Regions from separate parts of the Clostridium swellfunianum genome, predicted to be linked through region 1. Evidence: riboswitches for the same ligand, from Rfam matches in the RefSeq annotation. Region 1 holds a riboswitch; each other region holds the start of a gene.
What was found. Region 1 has a riboswitch for cyclic di-GMP ahead of NBE98_RS06940 (3-oxoacyl-[acyl-carrier-protein] synthase III C-terminal domain-containing protein). Riboswitches for the same ligand answer to the same signal wherever they lie in the genome.
Positions count from the first base shown of each region.

Region 2: linked by a shared signal. The riboswitch ahead of NBE98_RS02285 (helix-turn-helix domain-containing protein) and the one ahead of NBE98_RS06940 (3-oxoacyl-[acyl-carrier-protein] synthase III C-terminal domain-containing protein) in region 1 are both predicted to bind cyclic di-GMP.
Region 3: linked by a shared signal. The riboswitch ahead of NBE98_RS18320 (RelA/SpoT domain-containing protein) and the one ahead of NBE98_RS06940 (3-oxoacyl-[acyl-carrier-protein] synthase III C-terminal domain-containing protein) in region 1 are both predicted to bind cyclic di-GMP.
Region 4: linked by a shared signal. The riboswitch ahead of pilM (pilus assembly protein PilM) and the one ahead of NBE98_RS06940 (3-oxoacyl-[acyl-carrier-protein] synthase III C-terminal domain-containing protein) in region 1 are both predicted to bind cyclic di-GMP.

Region 1 is NZ_JAMOFV010000006.1:1,526,949-1,532,888, reverse strand. Features, by position in the region: gene NBE98_RS06955 (FMN-binding protein) at 1-555, shown strand, start outside; gene NBE98_RS06950 (DUF3189 family protein) at 678-1,142, opposite strand; gene NBE98_RS06945 (GH3 auxin-responsive promoter family protein) at 1,353-3,008, opposite strand; cyclic di-GMP riboswitch class I at 3,178-3,265, shown strand; gene NBE98_RS06940 (3-oxoacyl-[acyl-carrier-protein] synthase III C-terminal domain-containing protein) at 3,477-4,481, shown strand; gene NBE98_RS06935 (methyl-accepting chemotaxis protein) at 4,520-5,940, shown strand, end outside.
Region 2 is NZ_JAMOFV010000006.1:457,164-463,103, reverse strand. Features, by position in the region: gene sstT (serine/threonine transporter SstT) at 607-1,845, shown strand; gene NBE98_RS02295 (hypothetical protein) at 1,897-2,511, opposite strand; gene NBE98_RS02290 (uracil-DNA glycosylase) at 2,595-3,236, opposite strand; gene NBE98_RS02285 (helix-turn-helix domain-containing protein) at 3,428-4,219, opposite strand; cyclic di-GMP riboswitch class I at 4,337-4,425, opposite strand; gene NBE98_RS02280 (MFS transporter) at 4,594-5,805, opposite strand; gene NBE98_RS02275 (AraC family transcriptional regulator) at 5,819-5,940, opposite strand, start outside.
Region 3 is NZ_JAMOFV010000006.1:3,871,579-3,877,518, forward strand. Features, by position in the region: gene NBE98_RS18305 (acetyl-CoA carboxylase carboxyltransferase subunit alpha) at 1-293, shown strand, start outside; gene NBE98_RS18310 (aminopeptidase P family protein) at 493-1,734, shown strand; gene NBE98_RS18315 (polysaccharide deacetylase family protein) at 1,889-2,794, shown strand; cyclic di-GMP riboswitch class I at 2,878-2,963, shown strand; gene NBE98_RS18320 (RelA/SpoT domain-containing protein) at 3,348-4,259, shown strand; gene NBE98_RS18325 (HAD-IA family hydrolase) at 4,274-4,897, shown strand; gene NBE98_RS18330 (hypothetical protein) at 4,945-5,139, opposite strand; gene NBE98_RS18335 (dicarboxylate/amino acid:cation symporter) at 5,395-5,940, opposite strand, start outside.
Region 4 is NZ_JAMOFV010000006.1:4,324,408-4,330,347, reverse strand. Features, by position in the region: gene NBE98_RS20580 (GspE/PulE family protein) at 204-1,898, shown strand; gene NBE98_RS20575 (type II secretion system F family protein) at 1,911-3,122, shown strand; gene NBE98_RS22485 (type II secretion system protein) at 3,199-3,579, shown strand; cyclic di-GMP riboswitch class II at 3,586-3,668, shown strand; gene pilM (pilus assembly protein PilM) at 3,927-4,952, shown strand; gene NBE98_RS20560 (PilN domain-containing protein) at 4,956-5,498, shown strand; gene NBE98_RS20555 (hypothetical protein) at 5,495-5,940, shown strand, end outside.

The sequences.
Region 1 (5,940 bases):
CAAGGAGTTCTTAAGGCAGAGAAGCAAATGCTTGAAAAGCAAAGCTTGACAACTGAGGTAGACACAGTGTCAGGAGCTTCAAACAGCGTAAAGCAGTCAATGGTTCCATTAGCTCAAAAATTAGCACCAGCACTTGAGAAAGCATCAAACGAGAAGTATTACAGCATCGCTGAAAAGCTTGATGGAGGACTAACTGGTCTTCTTAAAGTAGTTGTAAAAGACAAGAAAATAGTTTCTGTTAGATACGATGAGATTTTTGCTGATTCACCAGATGAGATAAAAGATCCAGCCTTAAAGAAGTACTACAGACAGTCAAAGTATGAAAGTGTTGAGTACGAAGAGCCTTCAAGAATAGGCTTCAACGTTCAAATGGATGAACTAAACAAGGTTGCTGTGCAAACACAAAACATGCTAGATATATCCAAAATGCCTGCAATAGGAAGCACAGGAGACTATGCAGCAAGCGGCTACACTACTAGAAATACAGCTTGGGATAACTACCTGAGTCTTGCTGAAAAGCTATTAAAAGAAATGAAGGCTGACGGAAGCCTTTAATAATAGAAGCACTTGGTCTGACTATAATGTGCCCCCTTTATAGAAACAGTTTCGTTATTGTAACTGTCTAATATAAAGGGGGCATATCAGCAGCAGAACGTTATAGTCTTTTGATGATCCATCTATATATGTTTCCTCATGTACTCCTTTGTGGTTTTAACCAAATCTACCATCTGAGGATAGGCATCTATGACTGCTTTTGCAGCAATAGGTCTTCCAAAGGAAACCAGGTTAAGTCCCCTCGAGCTAAGACCTCCGAGTCTCATTAAATTATTGACTGTTGGAGAGGTATCAGCGAGAAAAAAACCATCCATGCTCCCATTGAAGGTTTGATACATATCTGATATGGCAGGTATCACGAATCTCTTGCTTCGCATTCTGCATAAAGTGTATACCTTAGCTCCAAATTCGTCTGTTCCTATATATATTAAGCGGCCATAATCAGTTTTTGTTATCTTATCAAAGGTAGGCAAGCTCAATATTTGTTCTATTTCAGGAAATCTATCTGTGGGAAGCTTATTTATATGTATATTGGCGCAAACGCAAGACGAATGTGTTCCACCAACATCATGATAAATAACAATCATAACTACCACCCCAATTTCATAAGCTGTAATCAGTATGTGCATAAACCTTATTATATATTCTGAGGGCAGTTTTATATGTTTTTAAGTACTTACAGCTAGCCGTTTAATCTCTCACATAGTGGCAGGGGCTGGCAGATTTTTAATGCCTTTAGGATTATTTAAATAGAGTAAAAGCCTCAAATAGATATACTATTTGAGGCTTTTACTTTGTTAGTATTTAATATTTCTGTCTAGCAAATCAATTATCTCTCTATCAGTTACAACTCTAGGCATCTTAAACTGATTTTTTGAAACCCCCTTAGCTATTTTCATTTTCTTTATCAGCATGAAGGTACCTTCCTTAACTAATTTAACCTGTGCCTCAGCGAGTTTGCGCTTGCTCCTTTGTCTACCATAAGCAATATTTATCTTGGAGAGTTCCTTATCCATTAGACTGCTTATACTTTTTATATTGCTATTTTTCAAGGAGTCCTTTGCTTCAATATAAAATACGTATCTTCCAGGAGAAATGCTGTTGTCCGGAGTTACAGTATAATCTGAAAAGCTTGCTCCAAGGTTTTTAAAGATATTTGAAAGAGCATTGAGTACATGTTCTTCCGTAGTTTTTTCAGATACCATGTTTAATAATTGATTTTTTCTATACAAAAACTCAATTTCAGGGCTTTGATTATAAAAATCTACAACCTTAATAACATCGCCTATCCTATATCTGTATAAGCCTGCTTGATTTGTGGCAACAACTTCATATTCTGAGCCTAGCCTTAGCTCGTTTAGATTTTTTGTTGATGGCTGCTCCTTATCTAAATCTTCAACAGGTATAAACTCAAAAAAAGCCACCCTTGGAATAACTACGTATCTCTGCTTGTTTATATATCTATTTACACCTACAGCAGCTTCGGTGGCAGAATAAACGCTGGAGTAAACAGGTATATTTCCGCTGTACTCAGCTACCTTATCATCATATATAGAAAAATTTGCTCCAGTAACACTTGCTATATATATTAATTTCGGCCATATCCTTTTAGCGATGCCCTTAAAGCCTTTTTTAAACTCCTTCTCCAAAAAGTCAGCTCTCCCTGCATCAGGCGATATTTTTTTAAGTAGTACTTTTCGGTCAGCTTCTGATAATCCAATATTCCTGCTAATAGTTCCTTTTCGGATATCTCTCACCAGCTCTTCGGAGTGTTTTTCCAAATGTCTGAACATATCTAGAACAGAAGAAATAAAAATTCCGTTTATATACATAAGATTTCGCTCTTTAATTGCAAACAGAAGGTGAAGATACAGGGTATCAATGCCTTTCCCTAGATTCATCACCTCTACAGGAGTAGTCCAAATAAATGGTATCATCCATTTTATAGATCTCATACCTCCGGAAGTTCCTGCACATATTGGTTTTCCGCCTTGAGTATATCCCGCTATAACCATATCGGTTAGTGATAAGCCTTTGCCATAGGACCAGCTGCTTTTAAAATTATTATAAAGAATTCTCTGTATAAGCATGCTCATTACTTCAGATACAGCAGAAAGTGAACTCTTCGTGACTGGGATATATTTTTGTTTGCCTGTAGTTCCAGAGGACATTCCATAGAATTTTACTTCTTCCGCTACCAAGATGTTTTCCTCACCTGAGCACATTCTGCTAATATATTGTTCATAGTCCTTGTAAGTGCATAGAGGAACTTTCTTTTTATAATCCTCCACGCTGTGAATATTTGAGAAGTTATATTTTTTTCCAAATTCAGTGCTGCAATTTCTTGAAAGAGTTTTATTAAGTACTTCAGTATTTCGGCTAAAAGCATTTTCAGTATCTTTGTTAAATTTTTTCTCTGAGAATTTAGACACTTTTACAAAGGAATAGGACATCGCTTTGCCTAGTATGTTCGTACTAAAACATCTCCTTTTTATTAATCACTTATCATTATATGTACGGAAGCTGAAATTTGTGAAGAAATACTATTAGGAAACTCTTATAAGATATACACTTGGACTTTATGGAAAATTGTGCTATAATATGATGCGAATTGAAAAAACGTGCCGATAATAGCAAACCCATCGAAAGGCGGGGACGCAAAGCCGTGGGTCTAAAGGATGCATAATCCTATGATTGCCAGGTTGCCGAAGTACATAAATAAAAAAATACCAAGGGCGACGTTTAATCATAGTCTACCTTGGTATTTTTTGAGTTCTTATTTATGGCTTTCAAAAGTACTCGGCAGATTATATATGTAAATGGAGGTGAGTCTATATCAACATCTTAGACAATCAGTTTACATCATTTAAAAGACTAAAAATCTGCAACAAAAATAAGGAGTAAAGTTTGGAGGCGTTTTAATGTTTAGAAATGTATACATAAAAGGTGTAGGAAGCTATCACCCTAAAAGAATAGTTGATAATGAATATTATGCCAATCACTTTAGGAAATACGGTATGGAAGAGCATGCTATTGGTTTAATGGAGAAGGTTGGAAGAGAGACAAGAACTCTTGCAGAAGAAAATGAGACAAGCATAACGATGGGCGTTGAAGCTGCAAAAAAGGCTCTAAAAAAAGCGAAGCTTGAGCCTAAGGATATTGATGCAATTATTTCTGTTTCAGATACTCCAGAATACCTGACTCCATGCTGTGCATTAATACTAAAAAATATGCTTCAGGCTAAGAGTGTTACAAATGTATTTGATATAAACAATGATTGCATTGGTATGATCACAGGAATAGATATAGCTTCTAGATATTTAAAAACTGATAAGAAGTACAAAAGAATTCTAGTAGTAGGCTCAATGCACATAAGTCCTTTTGCTAAGGAAAATGATTTAGTTGTTTATGGATGTATTTCAGATGGAGCAGCAGCTGTAGTCCTAGAGGTAAGGGAAGAGCAGGAGGAAAGAGGATTTTTAGGCTCTAGAATGGATACTGATGATACCTATAATGAAACTATAAGGTTCCCTGCATGCGGTTTGTCTAACATACCTAACAAGGATATAGAGCCAGACGAAAAGAAGATGGAGTGGAATCCTTTTGACTTTAGCTTCCTTTCAGAAAAGTGGTCGGAATTAATAATTGGTCTCTTAGAGGAAAATGGATATACAGAAGAAGATGTTACACATTATTTCATGTCTCAATTTTCAAAGTTTGATTTAGGATTGACTATGGAGAAATTGGGCGCTTCTTTTGAACAGGCGACTTTTGTTGGAAATAAGTACGGATATACAGGCTGCACAAGCCCCATTATGGCATTGGATGACAGGCTAAATAAAGAGCAATTTAATAAGGATGAAATTTCAATATTTTGTTCAGTAGCAGGTGGATATACCATGGCAGCATTATTATATAAATGGTAAAAAAGTAAACAAGCATACTGAAGCGAAGGAGGATGTATATGGAAAAATCCGCAAGTATTTTAGTTGATTATCAAAAGAGAACTTTAAAATTTGTTTTAATTATTTATTCAATAAGCGCCTGCTTAGCAGGAGGATTGTTTGCATTTATGAAGTATATTGGCTTATACAGCGAAATGAGCTGGACTCCTATTTTAGGACTAATGGGGTTGGTTTTAATTGAACTAATAACCTTTAGGCTTATGTATAAAAACATCATGAAGGATGAGAAGAATTGGAATAGAAAGCTAATTGTGCTTAAAGCTGTTATATTACTGATTTCTTATACTAATTATATGTATATAACTCTTTTATTCCCATCTAAGGAGCTATGGATAAGTGTTTTTTATTTTGTAATCCTTGGTGCTATGTTTTTAGATACAAAGATGAATATAATATCATTAACAATAAGCATAATGTGTCAAATAGCTTTGTTTTTATTAAACCCAGTAGCGCTTCCAGATAAGCAAGTGCTTGTTAGAGAGCTAATTATAAGAGCTGTAGATATAAGCCTTGTTTCATTTGGTATCTTTATCTTTACCTTGTTTTCAGCCAGACTTCTTAAGGAGGTTGAGGAAAATCAGAATATACTGAGCGAAAAAAATAACAGTATATCAATGCTGTTTAATAAGATTTCTGAATTTTCAAAGGCTCTCTTAAGTTCTAGCGATTCATTAACAAATATTATAGAAGAAGAAAATAGTTCCATGCAAGAAATCGCAGGTGCTAGTATGGCCGTAAGCGAGGATGCAAATGAAATGCTGAATAATTCTCATAGAAGTAGACAAATTCTTGAAACTCTTCTGGATATAAATAAAACAGCATCTTCAAAAATTAAAGAAACTGAGGCAATTTCTGAGGAGCTGATGGAAGCTTCCAATAGCAATGAGAAATCTGTAAAGAATGTGCTTGATATTATGAATGGCGCAATGAAGAGTATAGTAATAACTTCAGAGGCAACTAAAATTCTAAAAGAAAAATCAAGACAAATGGATGAGATACTTTCAATGATTGGTGATATTGCCGACCAGACAAACCTTCTTGCACTAAATGCAAGCATTGAATCCGCAAGGGCAGGGGAAGCTGGAAGAGGTTTTTCAGTTGTTGCAGAGGAAGTTGGAAAACTAGCTGAACACAGCAGAAAGTCTTTAAGTGATGTAAGTGTTATCGTTAATGAGTTTAAAGAAAAAACATCACAGGTAGAAACACTTATGGTAGACAGCAATGAAAAGATAGAGTTTGGAAATAAGATTTTGAGTGAAACAGTTTCTAGTGTAATGAACATGCTAAATAAGCAGAAACTATCAGGTGAGAATATCAAAGAGGTTAATCAACTGATGACTAACCTGTTAGAAGAAACAAATAATGTTGTAGCCTTTAATTCAAACATAGTGGAGACAACAGAAAATACACTAAGCAGATT
Region 2 (5,940 bases), 1.1 Mb from region 1:
ATATAGCCAAATCCAGTGCACCAAAAAACCTGCACTATGACCTGCATAATCTATAAATTATAATATTTAATTTCAGTAAAGTAAGTTACCTTCTAAATTGCCTTATTCCATAAAGAGTACAGCAAATAAACCTAAATAAATAGGCATTTTAACTCATTACAAAATACATATTAATTTATATCAAAATTAATATTAGCAATTAGCTGGTGTCATAACTTACTTTCCCCTTCCTTGTTCCTTTTAGTACATAGGCATTATCAACGTCTATGTATTTTAATACTTTCTCATTATAGCATCAATAGAATTATTTGTAAATAAATTCATATATTGTATTCTTTAAACCTTTTTAAATTTCATTTAATCAACCTATATTTCTAGTAAACTCAAGAGAATTCAAAAACTATTGCACAGCATGAAGCATTGATAACTTGTCATAAAATTCTAATATGATTTTCTATTCTAATAATTTCCTGTTCACACTGAATAACTTTCATGATAAACTAACATTACTCGCACTACTACTGTTACATTCTGTACTATAACAGTATGTAAAATCAGTTATGGTAGTTATAAGCGTTAAACTAACTAATAATAGGAGGAAAGGAAATGGGAAAACTACTGAACAAATGGAATCAAATGAGCCTTGTAAAACGAATACTCATAGGTATGATTATCGGTATTATCTTAGCAATTACAGTTCCACAGCAAGCAAAATCTGTTACTATTTTAGGCTCTTTATTCGTCGGCGCACTAAAATCTATCGCTCCTGTACTTGTATTATTCTTGGTTATGGGTGCAATTTCTCAACACAAAAGCGGTCAGCAAACCAACATGAAGTCGATTATAGTACTTTATCTTTTAGGAACCTTTCTAGCAGGACTTGTAGCGGTTATTACAAGTTTTATATTCCCTGTAAGCTTAACTCTTGCAGCAGGAGCTAAGGACGTTACCCCTCCAGGAGGCGTAGTTGAAGTTCTTAAAGCCTTACTTTTAAATCTTGTAGACAATCCTATTAAAGCACTTTTCAATGCCAATTATATAGGCATATTATCTTGGGCAGTACTTCTTGGGCTAGCACTAAAGAACGCTGCAGACTCAACAAAGTCAATGATTTCTAATTTTTCAGATGCCCTGTCACAAATGGTTATGTGGGTTATAAACCTTGCACCACTTGGAATTATGGGCCTAGTATTTGACAGTATCGTTACTAGCGGTATCGGCTCACTACTAAGCTATGGAAAACTAATACTCCTTCTAGTTGGTACTATGATTTTTGTAGCTGTAGTTGTAAATCCATTAATAGTTTACTTGACTATACGTCAAAATCCATTCCCACTAGTATTTAAATGTTTAAAGGAAAGCGGTATTACTGCCTTCTTTACAAGAAGCTCAGCAGCAAATATTCCCGTAAACATGAGATTATGTGAAAAACTAGGCTTAGACAAAGATACTTACTCAGTATCAATTCCTCTAGGCGCTACTATAAATATGGCTGGAGCAGCTGTAACAATTTCTATCTTATCCCTTGCGGCAGTTCACACCCTTGGCATCAAGGTGGATATTCCAACTGCAATTATACTAAGCGTACTTTCTGCTATAAGCGCTTGCGGTGCTTCAGGTGTAGCTGGTGGTTCACTGCTTCTTATTCCTCTAGCTTGCAGCTTATTTGGTATACAAAATGATGTTGCTATGCAGGTTGTTGGGGTAGGCTTTATAGTGGGTGTTATTCAAGATTCCTGCGAAACTGCTCTTAATTCCTCTACAGACGTTCTTTTCACAGCAGCAGCTGAATTTAGAAAATGGCGTAAAGAAGGAAAGAAAATTGATATTAAAAATGTAGCATAAAAATATAGTGCCTGACTCATGGCAAATTCACCATGAGGTCAGGCACTTTTATTAAAATTCAAATCTTCTTTTCATCTCATGAAGCCCCAGCAGCGGACCTTCAAAATATTCTTCATTCCTATAATCTCTTTTAAATTTATTAAAGTAATTGTATAGAAGCTCTATGTGCTCCTCACTGCCTATCTTTCCCAGTACATAACAAGCAACAGCCTGAGTATACGGGTATTTTATATGAGGAAGGATATTGGCAATTTCCTTCGAGTAATTGTCTTCAGCCTTTATAAGAATTCTTGCCGCAGACTCAATAAATAGATCATTGGCACTTCTTTTCAAATCCTCTAGCAATTTAGGCATCACTGTTTCCTTATGTTCCATTAACTTTCTATCTATAATAGCAACAGTTCTAGGTATAAGGGATTTTCTAAGCATATTGTAAAGCTTATTTATATCCTCTTCGTTTTCAACAACTCTATTTTCTTCTTCCATTTGCTTTTTCTTAGCATCTGGAAGCTGTCTGTAGAGCTCTTCATCCATTCCATTAACTGATACAGTAATATCTAGTATTCTAAAGGCAGACATCTGGCTTGGAATGTTATTTTTAAAAAACTCTTCACTTAGGTTATCATTTATGAATTGTTGCACATCTTTTGAACCTATTTTACTCATGCTTGCACCATCCTTTGTTGATTTCACTTTAAATTATATACAACATTTAAGTTTTAAACCATATTAAGCAATTCCTAATTAAATTACAAGTATAGTGCTTTAAAAGCCTTAACGCCTTCAATAAATTCATTTTTGCCGCCTTGAGCAGGATGCCTAACCTTATGACAGCTTATATTAAGCTTTCTAAGAGTCTGTTCTGCCTTATTGCCAACTGCAACAACATGCTTTATGTTAAACATTTCAATCATTCTTAAAAGCGGCTTTTCCCCAATAAGCAGCTCTTTGCTTAGAGGCGCTCTATTACTTTGTCCATGGCCTTCCTTGTGGGGATGAAACGGAAATGCGTTCCATGCAAGTGACATAATATCATGTTTTATAAGAGTATCCCATATTATAGTTGCTGTAGCTTCCTTAAGAAGCTTATCTTTTTCCTCTACAAGTTTGTATCCAGCCTCTCTGCCAAATAAGTCGAGTCCATTCATATTATTCATAAGCAAATGCTCACTTGTAAAAGGAACTCCTGTAAGCCTGCAGCCTCTGTAGCCTGGTGCCTCTCCTACAAGCATAACCTTTGGCTTTATCTTATTCATCTTATTTAGATAAATCAGTAAGTTCTTTCTTCTAATCTCATTATCCTTATACTCATAGGAGTACTGGTTGTACACATTAGGTGTAACTTCTGTCATAGCCAGCTCCTCTATGAAGCCTTCAAATTTGTTTCTCATCTAATCAATCCTTTATAGAATTAAGTTTACTAAATATTATTATATTAATAGTGAAGGTTTTATACAATGAGTGAAAATTTGGAAGGACTACTTTACTAGCAGGTTTGCTAATAAAATAGTCCTTTACATATGGGCATCTTCTTATATAACTATTTATTTAAATACTATATGTTATAAATCTATTTGATTGATTAAACTTGCAAAAAACCATTCATCCTGCTCGTTATCTTTCCTTGAACTGAATAAAAGCTTCTATTTAAAAGAGTAGCAATTTCTCTATAAGTTTTGCCGTTGTTAACCATAGACTTAAGAGTCATTTCTTCTTTGGTTGTCCACTTTTTTCGAGACGACATATCTTTCTTAAGCTTATCTGACTCTACCTTTGCTAAAAGCCATTCTGGAAGCTCACAGCTTCCTTTATCTCGTGAAGTTATGAAGCAGGTATTTATAAACTTAAGATCGCAACTTCTCGCATCCCATTTATCTTGATGTTCCTCTAAAAATATTTTAAAGTTATAGATAGTAATCTGATATTTCTTTACAGAATTAACCTTTAACCTTCTATATTTTACATAACCTCTGTTCATCCAATTATAAATAGTCCTCGTTCCAACTCCTAAAACAGAAGCAACATTTTTAGGAGTAAGGTATTCACCATTTGCAATAACCTGATCCCTAAGCCCTATTTTGTGTGCCTTAAGCAAAATTCCATTCTTTGTTCTTCCTAGCTTTTTTGCTATATTTTCTACAGGAATAACTCCCCACTTCTCCTCAAGGTATGATACTTCTTCTTCAGACCAGTGTTTATTTTCTGAGTTTAATCCAAGTCCTTTAGCTTTTTTTATAATACTCTCCCTGCTTCTATCAGGCAAAAGTCTTATTATTTCTTCCATAGGTTTTACATTATAAAAATCTTTTAATATTTGTACTTCTTCGTTTGTCCACTTTTTCTTTAAACATTTTTTTACTTCATTAGTATTCAATTCCCCACACACTCCTCAATTAATAAAACATTAGTTGTTTTTAGTTAACTTAATTATTAAAAAAAGACAAGCAAAAAAGGTGCCTGTCTAGTAAAGCTCAAAAAGTTAACCTATATCAACGGCAACCTGACAATCATGGCAATTAATCTTGCTTTAGACTCACGGCTTTGCGTCTCCACCTTTCGATGGGTTTGCTATTATACAAATATAAAATAATTGATTTATGAAGTTTTATTTCTATTATTTTACACTCATAATTATATTATATAAATTTGGCAAATTCAAGGTTTTTTATAATATAATTAAAATTACTTATTCTATTTTTGGAGACTTATATGTCTGAAAGCACTTATTCACTAGCAAATTCCATTTTCTTACTTTTTTCGCTCCATAATAAGCAATACTACTACAGGAGATAAGATGATTCCAGAAACTACTATAGCAGCAGAAATTGAGGTTTTTAAAGCTATAAACCCAATAATAGGTCCCCCAATAATCTGACCTAAGGCGTCTATCTGCCCATAGGTTGATATAACTGTAGCTCTTACCTCTGATTTTATATTTTTATTTCTCCAAGCACTGTATATTGGTCCATTGGTAGTTCTTAAAATATAGAATAAAAGGTACATGGATAATGCTAAAGTAAAATTTCCCGAAAACCCAAAGAAAATCACTGCTGCAACCATAAGTATATTAATTAGAGTTAGTATCCAAACCCTATCAAGCTCCCCTGTTTTCTCCATTCTTCGCTTTATATATTCAACTGCAAGTATGCTTATAAGCATCGCAGTGCCATCTATAATTCCAATCCAAACTATAGGCTTGATTCCTGCTATGTTTGGAAAGCCTATATCATTTTGAAGGTGCGCTGTCCATAATCTGTCAAAGCCTTCGCTATAAAGGCCATACAAAAGTGCTATAGACATCATTAAAACTAACACTTTGCTTCCTTTTATAAATTTAATCCCTTCCATGAAGGTATGTCTCATTTGCATCCAAGAATTTCTGTCTTCTGCAGGAGCGGGTTTGAAATTTTCCTCCTTCATAAAGAACATTAGAAAAACAGAAAGCATTATAAATAGAACTCCACCGATGATAATTGGCAAATTCATAAGCTTTACACCTATTACAGTACTTAAAAGTATGCCAATAAAGGAAGCCAACTGGCTCATTTGAGCTCCTTTTAAATAAACCCAATCTAAACTTTTGCCTTCCAGCTCATCTGCTATCCAAGCTTCATCTGCACCACTTGTAAAGGTATAGCCCAGTCCCCATAAAAACTGGCTTACTATGACTGCTGCAAATAACGGCACAGAGCCTTCTAATATAAATGCTGTTCCAATTAATAAAAGCCCTATAATAACCGAAAGCTTTCTGCTTTTCATGTCTGCAACAACACCTGTTGGTACCTCAAATACAAAACAGGAAGCTTCTAAAACTGTACCTACAAGTACAAGCTGAAGGGGATTTAAATGTAGAGTATCAATTCTATAAAGCTGACTCACTGTAAAAACCATAGAAAAGAAAAGTGCCGAAGCACCTGAATATATTAAATAAATTGTGGTTTGAGATAGTTTTTTGCTCATTTAATCAACCCCTTCACTGCTTTTTAACTATTGGAATATATATGTCCATAACAGAACTTAAAGGATTATGGCATCTTTCATCGTAGTATTCAAAATCAGGCTTGCCCGGTGCTATTTCATAGCCCGAATTAGGAA
Region 3 (5,940 bases), 2.3 Mb from region 1:
ATTCAATTCTCTCACCAGAAGGCTTTGCAAGCATACTTTGGAAGGATAGCAGTAGGGCTAAAGAAGCAGCTGGTGTCATGAAAATAACTGCTGATGATTTAAAAAGCTTTGGAATCATAGACAGAGTTATTAAGGAACCATTAGGTGGAGCACACAAAAATGTTGATGAAACAGCAGCTAACATTAAATCAGCTTTAGAAGAAACAATAGGTATATTAGTAAAATATGATAGAGATACGCTTTTAAATAGAAGATATGATAAGTTTAGAAGCTTTGGAATATATAATGAGTAGGCTAAGTTGTAATGACTTAGCCTCTTTATTTTTATAATACAAATATAATAAATTCTGATAATAACTGCTTTAGTTAAAACCAAGAGCTTTATATAAAAATGCCAAGGCTTAATTGACTTAGCAGGAATTTTCAAAGTGGCATAGAAATATATATAAAAAGATATTTAAATATCAATTTAAGTTTAATGGGGGAAATTTTATGAATAAAGAATTTTTTACAAGAAATAGAGCAAATCTATTAAAAAGAATAAAAGATAATTCTATACTAGTACTGTTTTCAGGAGAAGCACCTCAAAAGTCTGCGGATGAAGATTATAGTTTTACACCTAATAGAAATTTTTATTACTTAACAGGTGTAAATAGAGAAAAGACAATATTAATGATAACAAAGATAGACGATAAAGTTAGTCAGACGCTATTTATAGAAAAAGCGGATCCAGTTGTAGAAAAATGGGTAGGAAAAAGAATGACAGTTGAAGAAGCTAAAGAAGCCTCAGGAATAGATAATATTAAGTTATTGGATGGCTTTGAAAGCGTCTTAGGTAGATACATACTTTCATATGATGTAAAGAGACTATATCTTGATCTTGAAAGTAGGGGATGGGACTCAGTACCCACAAGAGCTAATTTATTTGCGAGGACAGTTTTTGAAAAATACCCGCAGATTAAGATTAAGAATATATATCATGATATTTGCAATTTAAGAGTTATAAAAGGCGAAGAAGAAATTGTTGAAATAAAAAAAGCTATAGAAATAACTTACGAAGGTATTAAGAGCCTCATGAATAATGCAAGACCAGGCATGCTTGAATACCAAATTGAGGCTAACTTTGATTATGTTTTAAAGTGTAGCGGAGTAACTGATTATGCATTTAAAACCATTGCTGCATCAGGAGTTAACGGCACAGTACTTCACTATTCAAAAAACAACGCCAATACACAAGATGGTGATTTGATTTTATTTGATTTAGGAGCGCAGTGGAAGTACTATAATGCAGATATTAGCAGAACTTTCCCTGTTAATGGAAAATTTACTGAAAGACAAAAGGAAATTTATAATATTGTTCTAAAAGCAATGGAAGATACTATGGCAGTTATAAAACCAGGAGTTCCATTTTCAAAGCTTAACGAGGCTACAAAACTATCTCTTGCAGAGAGCCTAAAGAAAATAGGACTTATTAATGAAGACTCAGAGCTCTCGAAATACTATTATCATGGAGTGAGTCACTATTTAGGTCTTGATACTCATGATGTTGGAGATGGAAATACAGAGCTTAAGTCTGGAATGGTATTAACTGTGGAACCTGGACTTTACATTGAAGAAGAGAAGATAGGAATCAGGATTGAGGATGATGTTCTTGTAACTGAGAGTGGTTATGAGAACCTGTCTAAAGATATAATTAAAACTGTAGAAGATATTGAACAGTTTATGAATAGATAAACTAAGAACCGTTAAGGTAATTAATGTTGCTTTAGCGGTTTTTCCCATTGTTTTCATAGTATTAGTATTAGTATTTACTTCGGCACATACAATTAAGATATAATACAAAGGATTATAAAACGTATGTACAGGCGTAGGTTATAGGGGGATAAAAATGCTTAACAGAACTACTTCTACAGTGCTTTTTGTTATAGTGGCTATTATTTTTATTTCAGGATGCAGCTCACAAAAAAAGCAACAGGAAAACCTGCTTTCAGAAAAGGCTATTTCTGAGGCCAAATCAATCAGCACACCAGAGGAGCAAGATAATAATGATGAAATCTCAGAGGCGATATTAAGAAATAAAAGCATGAAATATACTGAACTAGCTCTCAAGTTTAAGGAAAAAAGTGCCGATGAAGTTATCAATGATAATAAGAAAATAGCATACTTAACTTTCGATGATACCATGTCAGAAAATACAGCTAGAATTCTGGATACTTTAGCGAAATATAACATAAAGGCAACTTTTTTTCCTAACTTGGAGCTTGATGGGAAAAACTCTGAATTTGAAAAACGAATGCTTAAAAGAATGGCTGATGAAGGACATGAAATAGGAAACCATACTGCTTCGCATAAATATTCATATATTTATTCTTCAATTGACAAGTATATGGAGGACACAGAAAAGTTAAATGATTTTATATATGAAGCAGCAGGAATGAGACCAAAGCTTATCCGTTTTCCTGGAGGCTCAAATAACCAAGTAAGTTGGGCATATGGTGGAAGGCTTTTCATGAAAAAGCTTATATCTACAGTTAGAGAACAAGGCTACCAATATTTTGATTGGAACGTGTCTTCAGCGGATGCGGCAGCAGATACTGTTCCTAAGGAAACAATAGTGAAAAATGTTTTACAGGGGGCAAAAGGAAAGAATAAAGCTATTATTCTTATGCACGGCAGCAGATTGAAAACTACTTCAACTGAGGCACTTCCTCAAGTTATTGAGGGGTTAAAAGTGATGGGGTATGAATTTGATGCACTTTCCAAGGATGCATTTACAGTTCAGTTCATAAAATAAATATATAAAGTTTTATAAACATTCATATTTGTCCTATTGCAAACTATAAGGACCTTTTATATAATTAGTTTAGAGAAAGTAAAACTCGATAAAGGCAAAACTAACGAAAGTTAGTGACGCAAAGCTATAGGGACTAAAGTGAGAAACACTACGTCAGCCAGTTGCCGAAAGGTTTGGAAAGATTTTACACCCATGCCTTTTTGGTATGGGTATTTTTTATTGTCAAGTAATTGAGTTTCTTGATTTAATAAATGCTTCAAGTTGAAGCATTTATGATCATAATTAAGTAGATGAATATAACAGAGCAAGTAACAAGCAAAAGAAGAGGTAAAAGTAGACCCAATAATTATACTATTCCCTCTAGTATAGTTTATCTTCCCCAATTTTCACGGTGTTTTTGGCATCTAAATTAAATAGCCTCTTCTTGCAGCTAGGTAAATAGAGCAATAGAAAAAACCATCAAGCAGTTTAAACCGCACTGATGGTTTTTTCTATTTTAAATTAAAGCATTATGATATAATCTATGAAGAAATAATATTAAGGAGGCTATTTCATGAAAATCTCAAGGAAAGACTTTTTAATGAAATATCATCTTACTGAAAATGAAGTTGAAAGCATGGGAATAAACTGGGAAACTCTTAATGCTATCTATTCAGATTATAATATATATAAAAATATTTATGAAACTCAGGCTGACTTTATAGCAAGTACCCTAAGAACTCATGGGAAAATACATTCTGTAAAATCTAGAGTTAAGGAATCAGAACATTTAATAGAGAAGATAATTAGAAAGACTCCAGATAGGAAGAAAAAATATGGTGAAGATTTTAAGTTTTCTGCTGAAAATTATAAGGAACAAATTACAGATTTAATAGGAATTAGAGCCATACATATTTTTAAAGAGGATTGGGAAGAAATACATAAATTTATAACGAGCATGTGGAAAGTTGTTGAGATTACTGCAAATGTTAGAGAAGGTGATGACACCAAACGTTTTGAGGAACTTAATATTCAAATTCATTCAAGAAAATCCGGATATCGTTCAGTTCATTACTTGATTGAATCCTTCCCAACAAATCACAAGGTTATTGCTGAAATACAAGTGAGAACAATTTTTGAAGAAGGGTATGGTGAGATAGATCACCAGTTGAGATATTCACACGGAGAAATTCCAGAGGTCTTAAGGCTTAATCTGCTACTCCTAAATCGTATAGTAGGTAGTTCTGATGAAATGGCGTCTTTAATAAATATGCTCAACAGAAATTGGACTGAAATGGAACAAAAGTATGAAAATATTATCGATAATAAAAATAAAGAGATAGCTGAACTAAAAAATATGATACTAGCATCCATGAACATTGAAGCTGAAGATAAAGGTGAAATATTGAAGAGCTTAGACAGAATAATAATGAAAGATGACTTGGTTAATTTAACTGAAAATCTAGGTAAACCTTATATAAAATAAAAGGAGGGATGCAAATGTTTAAGAATATAATTTGGGACTTTGACGGCACGCTATTTAATACTTATCCTGCAATGGTGTACGCTTTCAAGAGAGCTCTTGAAGATAGAGAGATAAAGGAAAGTGAAGAAAATATTTTAGAACATATGAAAGTTTCCTTCTATACGGCAGCTAAACACTTTACTGAACTTTATAAGCTTGATAGCAGGTTCGTGGAAGAATATAGAGTATATGAAAAAAATTCAGACTTGGGTAAAATAATACCATTTGCTTATGCTAAGGAAGTTTGCAGAGAACTTATAAATAAAGGTGGCAGGAACTTTATTTTGACTCATAGAGAAGAGGATACTGCACTTAAAATTTTAGATTTTCATGACATGACAGAACTTTTTACTGAAGTAGTAACCATAGACAAAGGGTTCAAAAGAAAACCTGATATTGAAGGCTTCATATATTTAATTAATAAATATGACATGAATAAGGCTGAAACTTTAGTTGTTGGTGATAGGGACATCGAGATAATAGGGGCTAAAAGTTCTGGAGCTAAATCCTGCTTGTATAATACCAATAAGGCATACATTTCTTTAGAAGCAGATTATATAGTTACTTCTTTAAAGGACTTAGAGAAAATAATATTTTAGGTAAAGGCAGGTTATGAAACCTGCCTTGCATTTTTATGATCATATATTTATCTATTTTTATTTTGTCTAGACTTTTGATTAAGTTCTACAGCTTCTTGAAGATCTGAGCTAGAAATGCTGTTTGTAAAGCTTTGTCCTAGCTCAGGATGAGTTAGGCTGACTTTTGACTTTCCATCAGATGTTGAGTTTGACCTTGCCTGTGCGTTTAATTGTTGAGTTTCTTGAAGATTTTTATCGTTCATATTAAATTCCCCACTTTCAAAACTTTGAATTATGCTAAATTTAGCATATCTATAGTTTACCCATTACAATAGAAGGTATAAGTAAAGTTTTGGAATTTGAGTCACTAATACTGATTCTTTTAAGAGATTAAGGGCTAGCCAGCCATATGGTTAAATTGTTATATTCTTATATGGCTGGCTAGTTTTGCTATCTGCTATAGATTTTGTGGATTCTTTACTTTGGTAATATTGATTTTGACAGAGAAAGCTTCAGTTTTAAGCGGGCTCGCTTAATCCGGCTTCGGAAGCTAAAATTTTAGCGAATTTTAATCTTCCTTCAACCATTCTAGTTACCAGCATAGAACATACCGTATTTCCTGTAGAATTTAATAGAGTAGCAGGAGCATCTATGATTGTACTTATTACTGCTATTATAGGAAGGACTTCTGGAGGGAAGCCATAAACACTTATTATAAGCATTTCACCAATCATTCCTCCTCCCGGGATTGCGCCCATTACTGCACCTACTAGAAAGGCAGTAAAAATTATAGATAATGCTGATTTTAAGTCCGTCATACTATAGCCAAATAAACCAAATAAGAAGGTTACTTTCAATACACCACCTATTACTGAGCCATCTTTATGAGTATTTGCGCCAAGTGGAATTACAGTTTCTGCAATATCTTTTGTTACGCCCATTTTTTTTACGTACTCAAGGTTAACAGGTATGCAGGCTGCACTTGAGCAGGTTGCTAAGGCTGTTATAGATGGAGTTATGGCATTTTCCCAGAAAATCTTTATTCCTTTTTTTCCGCCAGCAAT
Region 4 (5,940 bases), 2.8 Mb from region 1:
GCTCCTCGGAAACGAGGAGCTTTTATTTTGGTAAGATTTGATATATGAAAATATAAATAACTTGTAAAATCGTGTATAAATATGTTTGATTATATTTCTTGTAACAGGTAACTAGTATAGATATAATATATTTGTGTACATAATGTAAAAAATTATATTCTTTTGCTATTATTTGCATAATGTTGCAAGTGAGGTGAAGAACTATGGAAAATAAGCCAAGAAAAAGATTAGGTGACATGCTTGTTAAATCAGGCAGAATGACCTTGGAACAGCTTGACTATGTTCTTAAAAAACAGAAAAGTACTGGCAGGAGACTTGGTGAACTTCTTGTTGAAGAGAATATTGTAAGTGAAAATGATATATTGAATATTCTTGAGTTACAATTAGGAGTTAAGAGAGTAAAGCTGGATGAGGTAGAGGTTGATACTGATGCAGTAAAAACCATATCAGCAAACTTAGCAAATAAGCATAATGTTATACCTATATCAATTAGACGAAGCAAAGTTCAGCTAGTTATGAGCGACCCTCTTAATATTATTGCACTAGATGATGTAAGAATAGCAACTGGCTATAGTGTAGAACCATATATAGCCTCAAGTGTGGAAATTAAGGAAGCTATTAAAAAATATTATTCAACGCAATATGTTATGAAAGCTGCGGACGAGCTCTCAAAGGAACAGTTTTCAAATAGGGTAGAGGCTAAAGAAGATGAAACTGATGCCTTAGAAGAAATCAAAAATGCACCTGTAGTAAGGCTTGTGGACAGTATAATTGAAAATGCTGTAAGAGCAAGAGCATCAGATATACATATAGAACCTTTTGAAAAATATGTAAGGGTAAGATATAGAGTAGACGGAGAACTATCTGAAGTCCTAAAAACTCAGCCAGACACTTTAGGTGCCCTAATAACACGTATTAAGATATTAGCTGATTTAAATATAGCAGAGAAAAGGCTGCCGCAAGATGGCAGAATAATGACAACTATAGATAATAAGGAAGTGGATCTTAGAGTTTCCATTTTACCAAAGGTAAATGGAGAAAAGGTTGTTATAAGAATACTTAACAAGGAAAACTTTCTTGTTGGAAAAGAAAACTTAGGGATTAGCGGAAGTGAGGTAAAGAAACTTGATAAATTTATAAGCAATCCTCATGGAATAATCCTTGTTACAGGCCCTACAGGTAGTGGAAAGTCAACAACCTTATATACTATGCTTAATGAGTTAAACACAGAAAGCAAAAACATTATCACTGTAGAGGACCCCGTAGAGTTTTTAATGGAAGGAGTCAATCAGGTAAGCGTTAATACAAAGATTGGGCTTACTTTTGCAGCAGGTCTTAGGTCCATACTAAGGCAGGATCCTGATGTAATAATGATTGGTGAGATTAGAGATGCTGAAACTGCTGAAATAGCCATAAGATCCGCTATTACAGGGCACTTGGTGCTCAGCACTCTTCATACAAACGATGCACCTTCCTCTATGCTTAGACTTGCAGATATGGGAATTGAGCCATATCTTATTGCTACCTCTGTAGTTGGAGTTATAGCTCAGAGATTGGTTAGAAAAGTGTGTCCAAGCTGTGCAGAAGAATATGAAGCATCTGAATATGAAAAAGGTATTCTTGAGATAAAAGGAAATATGCCTATTATGCTTAAAAAGGGCAGGGGGTGTAATGTTTGCGGCAATAGCGGCTACAAAGGTCGTATAGGTATATATGAAATAATGGAAGTAACAAGAGAGCATAGAGACATGATAATGAAGGGCTGCAGCACGGATGAACTTCGAGATCTATCTATCGAGAAAGGTATGAGTACTCTAAGAACAGCTTGCGCAGTACATGTGCTTAAAGGAACAACTACTATGGATGAATTTATGAGAGTTGCTTATTTAAAGGAATAAGGGGGAAGAAGGATGCCAAGCTATCAGTATGAAGCAAGAAATTTACAGGGAAACATAATCAAAGGGAAGATGGAAGCTGAAAGTGAAGATATAGTAAGGACAAGCCTTCGAGAAAGAGATTATTACCCTCAAAACATAAAATTATACAGCAGCTCAATGGATATAGATTTATCAAAATATAAAAAAATATCAACACAGCAAATAGCAATATTTTGCAGACAGTTTTCTTTTACTATATCTGCAGGAATGAATATTTTAAGGGCTATGGATGTAGTTGCTGAACAAACTGAAAATAAAAAATTCAGAAATATACTTAAAGAGGTAAAAAGTGATATAGAAAAAGGAAGTAGTTTATCAGAAGCCTTAGGAAAGCATGAGGATATACCAGAAATGCTTGTCAACATGATAAGTGTTGGTGAAATGAGCGGAACTCTTGATACTGTAATGAATAGAATGGCTGATTATTATGAGAAGAGCTACAAGCTTCAGAAAAAGATTAAGGGCTCTTTAACTTATCCTATTATGGTAGCTGTGGTTGCAGTTGTGGTAGTTAATCTTCTTCTTATATTTGTACTGCCTACCTTCGTGGGCATGATAACAAGTTCAGGAGGCACCTTGCCTATGCCTACCCGTATAATTATGGCTTTGAGTGATTTCATGAAAAAATATGGCTTGCTACTTATGGGATTTATTCTGATGCTAGCAATAGTTGCGAAGATATTTATAAGGAATAATGAAGAGGCAGCAGAAAAAGTAGATATGCTAAAGCTAGATATGCCGCTCTTTGGAAAGATAATTACCAAGATTGTAACAGCAAGGTTTACAAGAACCTTTGGGACTCTTATGAGTACAGGCGTGCCGCTACTTGAGAGTATTGATATTTGTTCAAAGGTTGTAGGAAACGCAGTAGCAAGTAAATTACTCCAAAGCACTAGCGAAGCAGTAAGGAAAGGTCATAGCATTGCCTTAAGTCTCGAAGGCAGAGGCGTTTTTCCCACTATGCTAACCCAAATGATGAAGATAGGCGAGGAAACAGGAACTCTAGACAGTATTATGGAAAAGACAGCAGAGTTTTATGATAATGAGGTTGAAAATGCTACTTCTCAATTGTCAACATTAATTGAACCGTTAATAATAGTATTTTTAGCAGTAGTGGTAGGTTTTATTGTAATAGCTATGCTGTTGCCGATGTTTGAGATGTATAACTTAGTATCTAGTATGTAGAATGAATTGCATAATAAGCATTCATATATAAACATTAGGAGGGTAAAAAATGATAAACAAAGGGGAGGTAAAATTAATGACCAAGAAAAGAAAGGGTTTTACATTAATTGAACTTATTGTAGTTATTGCAATTCTGGGAATATTAGCAGCAATTGCTGTTCCAAGATTCGGTTCTACATTAAGTGGTACGAAGGATAAAGCAGATTTAGCTACTGCAAGAACACTTCAAAGTGCAGCACAAACTTTCCAAGCTAATTCATCTACTAATTCACTTCCGGCTGCATCGGATTTTAAAACAAGCGGAGCAATGGCTGCTTATCTTGCACCTGAAGCTTTAACTTCAACTGGTGTAAAGGCATGCCAAAATACTGCAAATAAGTTTTGGTATGATGCTGCTACTGGTGATGTAAAAGTTAAAGATTCAAAGCCAGCTGACTCTTATGAATCTCTTAACTAAAATTAAGAGATTAGGGTAGCAAAGAAATACAATTTACATATGGACACTTGAATTGTATGGAGCTAATAGTGTAACCGACCCTTTATTTCTGAAATAAATATTTAACAATATTATATAGTTAAAAATTGACATCTTTTCTGCTGAGATTAAATATAACATTATTTTTGAAAAATAATAAAAGACTATAATTAATATTAAATAAATCTTTCATGGCAGCACTAATGAACATGTTCGATAGCGCTGCCTTTTAAAGTTTATAAATACAGAGAACAAATATATAATTTTATAGATATATGATTTTAGAACTAATAAAGGTAGATTACATCTTTCATGAAAGTGGTGATTTAATGTTTGAAAAAGACCTAATAGCTGTAGAGATTGGGCACGAGTACATAAAAATTCTATCAGGTTCAAAAAACAAGATAAAATGCTGTGGTAGTATAAAGACTCCTGAAGAGGCTTTTGTAAAGGAAAATATTTTAAATATTCAAAGGCTTGCAAAGGCGATTTCAGAGTTTTTAAAAGAAAACAATATAACCACAAAAAGAATATCCTTTACTGTACACGGTGAGGATATTGTAGTAAGGCATATAGAAACACCCATAATGGACAGCAAGGGAATCATTAAATCACTGCAGTGGGAGATTAGTCAATACCTTCCCAATGAGGGAGAAAACTATTATACAGATTATGAGATAATAGATAAGATAAATACAAAGGAAAAGAAAGTCTACAAGGTTATGGTGGTTTCTGCACCTAAAGAAAAGATAGACAAGTATGTGGAGCTTGCTAAAAAATTAAATCTAAAACTTGAAGCTATAGATATTGCTCCCAATAATATAAGCAAGGTTTTTAGAAATGTTCATAAGCTTAAGAAGGAAATACAAAGCATCGGCATAATTCACATAGATCATTATAATAGCAACTTTACTATTTTAGAGAACGGGAGATTATTTATTGAGAGAACCATACCTTTTGGAATTAATAATGTGGCGGATATAATGTATCCATTTGCTAAATCCAGACCAGAGGAATCTGCGAAGAACTTCTTAAGAGTATTTAACTTTTATGTGCAAGAAGAGAGTACTGTTGATGTGGCAATAAAAGGTCTGTTTGATCAAGCACTTTATTCCTTTGAGAAAATTATACAGTTTTATACCACAGGGAAAACAAATAAGTCGCTAGACATGATTTATGTAATTGGAGAAGGCGCAGAAATAAAAGGAATTGATAATTACATTCAGGAATACTTTTCAACTACAGTGGAAATAGTTGACTCGGCTGAAGAAATAGGGATAAAAACAAAGCTTCCTGAGAATTGCAGCTTCAAATACTATGTTAATAGCATAGGCTTGCTGCTAAGAAAGGAGTAGGCTATGAGAGAACTTAATCTTATTCCAAACCATATAAAGCAGAAGAGAGAAAAGGATGCAATGCTTCTTAAAACAGTTGGCGGGGCGCTGCTTATACTCTCATTATTAGCGGCTATTGCTATTGTGCCCTATGCAAAGCTTAACGAGCTTAACAAAAGAGAAGCTGACCTTAAAGGCTCTCTGGAAAAATCGAAGCTTATAATTATTGATAATGAGAAGCTTAGAAAAGAAGTAACCTCCTACAAGCAGTATGCAGATTTAGTAGAGAAAACACAAAAATCCAACTCTGCCATATATCCAGTTATTAAAAGCTTGGAAAAGCATATGCCACAGGATATTGTTATAAATACTCTTGATTATAAGTCGGGCAGTATTAATATATCTGCAGCAGCAAAGGTATACAACTCAATTAATGAGTTTGCAGCTAATCTTCAAGAGTCAAAGGAATTTACTAATAGCCTTGTTGCAAATATAATTAAAGATGAACAAAAGGGTATCTATACTTTCACCTTAGTAATCACTAATATAAGGGAGGAAGTAAAATGAAGAACTTAAGTAAAAGTGAAAAGCTTCTTTTAAGCATATTTGCAATTATGCTTATAGGATATATTTACTACCAATATATAATAACTCCAATAGGAATAAAAACAAAAGCTGTTCAAGATAGAGTGAATAATTATGAGCAGAAGGTACTGCAAGCCAAGTTTATGGATACAAGCAATAAGAAGATGAACGAAGAAATAGTCTCACTAAAGGAAAAATATGATAAGTACATAAAGCTCATGCCTAAGAGTGATATGAATGCTGAGGTTATGAGAGAGCTAAATAAGCTTGCTTTGGAAAATAAGGTTACCTTAGTTGGTCTTACTATGGGTAATGGAGTGAAATATGAAGCAGGTGAAGGGACTTTGAAAAATACACCAACTACTAGCAATCAGGCAGGCAGCGAGCAAAAGAAAGAAACACAAGCTTCAGGGATAAGTATTAT